One region of the Streptomyces sp. NPDC048248 genome, then DNA from elsewhere that is predicted to be linked to it. Evidence: riboswitches for the same ligand, from Rfam matches in the RefSeq annotation. Region 1 holds a riboswitch; the other holds the start of a gene.
The links. A riboswitch is a leader RNA that binds a small molecule or an ion and turns the genes downstream of it on or off. The one in region 1 is predicted to bind glycine.

Region 1 (4,166 bases):
GTCCACCGGCTCGTCCTGCCAGTCGGGCTCGAAGAGCCGGACCCGGCCGCCGCTCGCCGGACCGTCCGTCTCCGTCCGCCCCACCCGGCACAATTCGGCCACCGCGGGCGGGGGCAGCGGGACGCCGACCGTGCCGTCGGGGTTGACCGCGATACCGATCAGCGGCGGCAGTCCACGGGCGAACTCCCGGGCGGGCGCGACGGTGAAGGACATATGGGAGCCGACGACCCGCAAGAACTCCTGCTCGGAACTGAAGACCGGGACATACGCCGCGCCGCCGATCTCGGTGGTCGGCAGATCCAGCCCACCGGCTCCAGGGCCCGCGCTGTCCGGGCCGCCGCCGTTGGGCAGTGGCACCCACACCCGGCTGCGCCCCAGCACCTCCACGATCCGGCCACCGGCACCCGGGTGCCCGACCGAGGCGGCAAGCACCTCTTCCAGCTCATTCGCAGGCCAGGTCAGCTGCGGTATGCCCTGCTCCGGAAAGTTCATGTACACCCACCCGTTCCAAACCGCCCTATCTGGCCAAAGACCCTAGCGGCAGACACTGCGGCAGCCGAAGGGGGTGGTGGGCAGTCGATCTTCGCCGGCGTGCGGGGGCGGCCCGGCCGCCGAAGAGCAGCTCGGCCGAGGGGCCACCCCGGCCGGAGGCCGCCTCAGCCGAAGCCGACGGTCTCCAGCGCGCTCGCCGCCGGCCGGTCAAGCAGCACCGCCGAGGCGAACCCCCTCGGCAGCCGGCCGGCCTCGGCACCCTCGACCAGCCTGCCCACCGCCCTGCGGTGCCGCGCGAAGGCGTACCCGGACACTCCGCGTCCCCGCGACTCCTGCCCGGACAGCGCCACCTCCGGCGGGACGTCGAGCAGCACCAGATGCAGTCCGCGGCCGCCTCGCCGGGCCGACCGCGCTATCCAGCGACGCACCCACGCCAGCGTCCCGCAGTCGTGCACCACGACGCTGTCGCCGGAGCGCAGCGCGCGGCGCAGCCCCAGGTAGTGCGCGGCACGGACCAGCGGGCGATACACCCCGTACGGCAGCCGGCGCAGCCTGCCGCGCTCCCAGCGCACCCGGACGTCCTGCGAGTCGATGCGGTGCACCGTGGCACCCCGGCCGTCCAGCACCGGCACGATGCGGTGCATGAGCGTGCTCTTGCCGCTGCCCGGCAGCCCGGAGACCACCACGAGGTCACCGGCCGGGAAGCGCATCTCGGCCGTCCTGCCGGTGTGACGTGTTCCCCTCAGGTCGATCACCTCGGCACCGCGCCCCGGCCTGACCACGGCCAGGGGCGAGCGTGCGGGCCGGGGCACCGCGGCGCCCGCGATCCCCGACGTTGTCGCGAGTGCGGCATCTTTGTGCACCGTCATCGCCCCTCCCGGTCACTAGCGGGCCCGGCCGGTGTCCGTCCCTTTCCCGAAGAGTGTCAAGAAAAGGTAATACCCATCAAGGCGATTGCCCGATCCCCCGGACCACGGCGGCCGCCCGGGCCGGTGCGACAACCAGGACTCCTGCATCCGGCGATCCCGTGCAATGATGTCGGCGCCACTGTGCACCGCTCAGCTCACCCGTGCACAGCCAACTCCATACCGGCCGCTTGAATCCGCGCGGGAGAGTCCTCGCCGCCACGGCGGGGCGCCGAAGGAGCAAGTCCTCCCTTGAATCTCTCAGGCCCCGATACCGCGCGGGCGAGGCAGATCTGAAAAGCGAGCCACCGCCTGGCTGACGGGTGGCTCCACCCAAGGTGCAAACCGGGTCCGTTCGCGGGATCCCGGTGAACCTCTCAGGTTCCGATGACAGATGGGGAGAACGTCTTGTCACCCATGCCTGGGAGCCCAGAACCATGACTGATGCCCCTCGCCGTACCGCGCTGGATGCCACGCATCGTGCGCTCGGCGCGACCATGACCGACTTCGCCGGCTGGGACATGCCGCTGCGCTACGGCAGCGAACGCGACGAGCACGTCGCCGTCCGCACCAGGGCCGGCCTCTTCGATCTCTCCCACATGGGCGAGATCACCGTCACCGGCCCGCAGGCCGCCGATCTCCTCGACTACGCACTGGTGGGCAACATCGGCGGCGTCAAGACCGGCCGCGCCCGCTACACCATGATCTGCGAGGCGGCCGGCGGCATCCTCGACGACCTGATCGTCTACCGGCTCGAGGACCAGGAGTACATGGTCGTCGCCAACGCCTCCAACGCCCAGGTCGTGCTCGACGCGCTGACCGAGCGCGCGTCCGGCTTCGACGCCGTGGTCCGCGACGACCGCGACGCCTACGCCCTGCTCGCCGTCCAGGGCCCGGAGTCCCCCGGCATCCTCAAGGCGCTGACCGACGCCGACCTGGACGGCCTCAAGTACTACGCGGGCCTGCCCGGCACGGTCGCCGGCGTGAGCGCGCTGATCGCCCGCACCGGCTACACCGGCGAGGACGGCTTCGAGCTGTTCGTGCGGCCCGCGGACGCGGTCGCCCTCTGGGAGGCGCTGACCTCGGCCGGCAAGGACGTCGGGCTCGTCCCGTGCGGCCTGTCCTGCCGCGACACGCTGCGCCTGGAGGCCGGCATGCCGCTGTACGGACACGAGCTGACCACCGCGACCACGCCCTTCGACGCGGGTCTCGGCCGGGTGGTGAAGTTCGAGAAGACCACCAACGGCGGTGACTTCGTGGGCCGCGCCGCCCTGGAGGAGGCCGCCCGCCGCGCCGAGTCCGCGCCGCCGCGCAAGCTCGTCGGGCTGATCGCGGAGGGCCGCCGGGTCCCGCGCGCCGGCTATGCGGTCGTCGCCGCCGACGGCACCGTCATCGGCGAGGTCACCTCCGGTGCGCCCTCGCCCACGCTGGGCAAGCCGCTCGCGATCGCCTACGTCGACGCGGCGTACGCCACACCGGGCGCCGAGGGTGTCGCCGTGGACATCCGTGGAAGCCATGAGCCGTACGAGGTCGTCGCGCTTCCCTTCTACAAGCGGGAGAAGTGACGCCGGTACCGCGCTGCCCCCGGGCAGTCGTGAAACCGGCGCGCCCCACGCGTCTCACTGTGCAAGACCCCATTCACGATCACACCCTCGCGTACAGGAGAATCGAGCCATGAGCAACCCCCAGCAGCTGCGCTACAGCAAGGAGCACGAGTGGCTGTCGGCCGCCGACAACGGCGTCTCGACGGTCGGCATCACCGAGCACGCCGCGAACGCGCTCGGCGATGTCGTCTTCGTGCAGCTTCCCGAGGTCGGGGACACGGTCACGGCGGGCGAGACCTGCGGTGAGCTGGAGTCGACCAAGTCGGTCAGCGACCTCTACGCCCCGGTCACCGGTGAGATCACCGAGATCAACGAGGACGTCGTGAGCGACCCGTCGCTGGTGAACTCCGCCCCGTTCGAGGGTGGTTGGCTGTTCAAGGTGAAGGTGAGCGGCGAGCCGGACGACCTGCTCTCGGCAGACGAGTACACCGCCTTCGCCGCCGGCTGAGCCCTCCCGGCCCGCCGCCCCGGCACCCCGCCACCGACCGAGCGGAAGCTCCCCCGGGATCCGTCCGGGAGGACCCCGACCGCGCCTGACCCCTCCAGGAAAGACTCATGTCGCTTCTCAACAGCTCCCTCCATGAGCTCGACCCCGACGTCGCCGCCGCCGTCGACGCCGAACTCGACCGCCAGCAGTCCACCCTCGAAATGATCGCGTCGGAGAACTTCGCTCCCCTCGCCGTCATGGAGGCCCAGGGCTCGGTCCTGACCAACAAGTACGCCGAGGGCTACCCCGGGCGTCGCTACTACGGCGGCTGCGAGCACGTCGACGTCGTCGAGCAGATCGCCATCGACCGGATCAAGGCCCTCTTCGGCGCCGAGGCCGCGAACGTCCAGCCGCACTCCGGCGCGCAGGCCAACGCCGCCGCCATGTTCGCCCTGATCAAGCCGGGCGACACCATCCTGGGTCTGAACCTCGCCCACGGCGGGCACCTCACCCACGGCATGAAGATCAACTTCTCCGGCAAGCTCTACAACGTGGTGCCCTACCACGTCGACGAGAAGAGCAACCTCGTCGACATGGAAGAGGTCGAGCGCCTCGCCAAGGAGCACCGCCCCAAGCTGATCGTCGCCGGCTGGTCCGCCTACCCGCGGCAGCTGGACTTCGCCGAGTTCCGCCGGATCGCCGACGAGGTCGGCGCCTACCTCATGGTCGACATGGCGC
Region 2 (4,166 bases), on a different contig from region 1:
GTGGTCTGGCGGGACGTGGAGGGCGCGCTCTCCCAGCTGCACGGTGAGCGTGTGGACACCGGCGAGACGCTCGTCGGGAAGAATCCGCACGACGAGCTGGCGCGGCGCCGCAACCGGGCGGGCTGAGCGCCCGACGCGCTTTCCGGCCCTGCGCGCGGGGCGATTGTCAGTGGTGTGCGGGAGCATCGATGGTGTGAGACCTGCGCCGACGATCCTGCACCTGGACATGGATGCCTTCTTCGCGGCCGCCGAACAGGCGGCCAAGCCGAGTCTGCGCGGGAAGCCCGTGGTGGTCGGCGGGATCGGGCCGCGCGGGGTGGTCTCCACGGCGTCGTACGAAGCCCGGGTCTTCGGCATCCGTTCGGCGATGCCCACAGCTCAGGCGCGTCGCCTGTGCCCCAACGCCGCGTATCTCAATCCCCGCTTCACCCTCTACCGCCAGGTGAGTGAGACGGTGATGCAGCTGTTGCACGCCCTGTCGCCCCTGGTGGAGCCGCTGAGCCTGGACGAGGCGTTCGTCGACCTGGAGGCCGGCGGTGTCGCGGCGGAGACGTCCGCCGTCCGCGCGGTGGGGGAGCGGCTGCGGCGCGAAATCCGGGAGGCCACCGGACTGACGGGTTCGGTGGGGCTCGCGGGGGCCAAGATGCTGGCGAAGATCGCGTCCGAGGCGGCGAAACCGGACGGGCTCGTGGTGATCGAGCCGGGCACCGAGCGGGAGCTGCTGGGACCGATGACGGTGCGCACCCTGCCCGGGGTCGGGCCCGCCACTGCCGAGGCGCTGCGCCGGGCCGGGATCACGACGGTCGCGGAGACCGCGGAGGCCGGTGAGGCGGAGCTGGTGCGCCTGTTGGGGAAGTCCCACGGCGCCGGGCTGTACGCGATGGCACTGGGCCGGGATGACCGGCCGGTGGTGGCGGAGCGGGACGCGAAGTCGATCTCGGTCGAGGACACCTTCGAGGTGGACCTGACCGACCGTACCCGGGTGCGGTCGGAGGTGGTGCGCCTCGCGGACCGCTGTGTGCAGCGGCTGCGGGCCGCCGGGCGCTCCGGACGTACGGTCGTGATCAAGGTCCGGAGCTACGACTTCTCGACGCTGACCCGCTCCGAGACGCTCCGCGGCCCCACCGACGACCCCTCGGTCGTGCGGGAGGCCGCCGCACGGCTGCTGGAGACCGTGGACACCACGGGCGGCGTGCGGCTGCTGGGGGTCGGGGTGAGCGGGCTGGCCGACTTCACGCAGGAGGACCTCTTCGCCCAGGTCGCGACCGAGCGGGAGGCCGCGGAGACCGCGAAGGCGACTCAGGAGCACACGGCGGACGAGGCAGGCGAGCAGGAGCCGCGAGAGCTGCCGCGTCGCTGGCTGCCGGGGCTCGACATCGTGCACGACGAGTACGGCGCCGGTTGGGTGCAGGGGAGCGGGGTCGGGAGAGTGACCGTCCGCTTCGAGACGCCGTGGTCCGCACCGGGAAGGGTGCGGACCTTTGCCGTCGAGGACCCTGCGTTGCGGCCCGGGGAGCCACTGCCGCTGGTGCGGGAGAAGCCGAGCGGGGCTCAGTCCTCCGAACCGGCGATCCTGCCGAAGTCCTTGTCGCCCGCCGAGGAGACCGCGTCGGAGGCGGGGGAGGAGATATCCAGCCGGTAGTGGTGGTAGAGCTGAAGCTCCTGCTCGGGAGAGAGGTGCCGGCCGACACCGAAGTCGGGGGCGTCCTTGATCAGCTTGCGGTCGAAGGGGATGCGCAGGCCCTCGTCGGCCAGCTCGCTCGGCTCGAGCGGGACGAAGGCGTCCCTGCTGAACAGGCCGGTGCGCACGGCCGCCCACTCCGGTTCCCCGGTCGCGTCGTCGAGATAGACCTCGTCGACGGTGCCGATTTTCGTGCCGTGCCGGTCGAACGCCTTGCGGCCGATCAGGCTCCGGGGATCGATGTCGGTTTGCACGGCCCCTCCATATGGTCGCAGCTGCCCTGTCACCACTACCAAACGGCACATTTCATGCCCCGGCCACTCGAAAGTTCCTCCGGGAGGTGCGCTGGTAGGCTGGCGAATGGCTGCAGACCCCATGCGGGAGAGTCCTTTGTCGTTCGCGACGGGGGCGCCGAAGGAGCAAATCCTCCCCGGAATCTCTCAGGCACACGTACCGCATGGACGAGGTCACTCTGGAAAGCAGGGCGGGCCACGGACAGGCACAACGCCGGAACCCATCCTCACCGACGGTGAAAGTCGGACCGCAGCGCGCGGGCCGGCGAAGCTCTCAGGTTGAGATGACAGAGGGGGAGGCCGTCCGGGCACCAGTGCCGTGGTGCCCCTCGTAGGTCGTATGACCAGGAGGCCCCCGCAGATGACCACCAATCGCATCTCCTTGACCGAGCTGGAGCGCGGTACCCCCTTCGAGCACCGGCACATCGGGCCTGACCACGAGGCGCAGGCGAAGATGCTCGCGCACGTCGGATTCGGATCGCTGGACGAGCTCACCGCCACCGCAGTCCCCGATGTGATCAAGAGCGCCGAGGCCCTGGGGCTGCCCCAGGGCCGCTCCGAGGCCGAGGTCCTGGAGGAGCTGCGCAGTCTCGCGGACCGCAACCAGGTCCTGTCCTCCATGATCGGCCTGGGCTACTACGGCACGTTCACACCGCCGGTGATCCTGCGCAACGTCATGGAGAACCCGTCCTGGTACACGGCCTACACGCCGTACCAGCCGGAGATCTCGCAGGGTCGGCTGGAGGCGCTGCTGAACTTCCAGACCATGGTCGCCGACCTGACGGGTCTGCCCACCTCCGGCGCTTCGCTCCTGGACGAGGGCACCGCCGCAGCCGAGGCCATGTCGCTCGCCCGGCGGGTCGGCAAGGTCAAGAAGGGCGTCTTCCTGGTCGACGCCGACTGTCTGCCGCAGACCATCGCCGTGCTCCAGACCCGTGCCGAGCCGACCGGCGTCGAGGTCGTGGTCGCGGACCTCGGCGACGGCATTCCGGCCGAGATCGCCGAGCGTGGTGTCTTCGGCGTGCTCCTGCAGTACCCGGGTGCCTCCGGTGCGGTGCGCGACCCGCGCGCGGTCATCGCGCAGGCGCAGGAGCTGGGCGCCGTCGTCACCGTCGCCGCCGACCTCCTCGCCCTGACGCTGCTGACCTCGCCCGGCGAGCTCGGCGCGGACATCGCCGTCGGCACGACGCAGCGCTTCGGCGTCCCGATGGGCTTCGGCGGGCCGCACGCCGGCTTCATGGCCGTACGCGAGAAGTTCGCCCGCAGCCTCCCCGGCCGCCTGGTGGGCGTCTCGGTCGACGCCGACGGCAACAAGGCGTACCGCCTGGCCCTGCAGACCCGTGAGCAGCACATCCGCCGGGAGAAGGCCACCAGCAACATCTGCACCGCGCAGGTGCTGCTCGCCGTCATGGCCGGCATGTACGCGGTCTACCATGGCCCGGACGGCCTGGCCGCCATCGCGCGGCGCACCCATCGCTATGCCACCCTCCTCGCCGAGGGCCTGCGGGCGGGCGGTGTGGAGATCGTGCACGGCGCCTACTTCGACACGCTGACCGCGCGGGTGCCCGGCCGCGCCGCCGAGGTCGTGGCCGCCGCCCGCGAGGCCGGCATCAACCTCCGCCAGGTCGACGCCGACCTCGTCGGCATCGCCTGCGACGAGACCACCGGCCGCGGGCAGCTGGCCGGCGTTTTCGGCGCCTTCGGCGTCCAGGCCGACATCGAGCAGCTGGACGCCGCCGCGGGCGAGGGACTGCCGCAGGAGCTGCTGCGCACCGACGACTACCTCGGCCACCCGGTCTTCCACCAGCACCGTTCCGAGACCGCGATGCTGCGCTACCTGCGCACCCTCGCCGACAAGGACTACGCGCTGGACCGCGGCATGATCCCGCTCGGCTCCTGCACGATGAAGCTGAACGCCACCACCGAGATGGAGCCGGTCACATGGCCGGCGTTCGGGCAGCTGCACCCCTTCGCGCCGGCCGGTCAGGCGCAGGGCTACCTCACCCTGATCCAGGAGCTCGAGGAGCAGCTGGCCACGGTCACCGGCTACGACAAGGTCTCCATCCAGCCGAATGCCGGCTCCCAGGGCGAACTGGCGGGCCTGCTGGCCGTGCGTGCCTACCACCGCGCCAACGGCGACGAGCAGCGCACCATCTGCCTGATCCCCTCCTCCGCGCACGGCACCAACGCCG

Region 2: linked by a shared signal. The riboswitch ahead of gcvP (aminomethyl-transferring glycine dehydrogenase) and the one ahead of gcvT (glycine cleavage system aminomethyltransferase GcvT) in region 1 are both predicted to bind glycine.

What each region holds. Positions count from the first base shown of each region.
Region 1 covers NZ_JBICZL010000012.1:295,719-299,884, forward strand. Annotated here, with positions in the region: gene ACGFZW_RS26980 (enhanced serine sensitivity protein SseB) at 1-492, opposite strand, end outside; gene ACGFZW_RS26985 (AAA family ATPase) at 657-1,361, opposite strand; glycine riboswitch at 1,590-1,684, shown strand; gene gcvT (glycine cleavage system aminomethyltransferase GcvT) at 1,835-2,962, shown strand; gene gcvH (glycine cleavage system protein GcvH) at 3,072-3,449, shown strand; gene glyA (serine hydroxymethyltransferase) at 3,557-4,166, shown strand, end outside.
Region 2 covers NZ_JBICZL010000010.1:8,706-12,871, forward strand. Annotated here, with positions in the region: gene ACGFZW_RS22285 (MerR family transcriptional regulator) at 1-126, shown strand, start outside; gene ACGFZW_RS22290 (DNA polymerase IV) at 194-1,642, shown strand; gene ACGFZW_RS22295 (PRC-barrel domain-containing protein) at 1,552-1,935, opposite strand; glycine riboswitch at 2,050-2,147, shown strand; gene gcvP (aminomethyl-transferring glycine dehydrogenase) at 2,336-4,166, shown strand, end outside.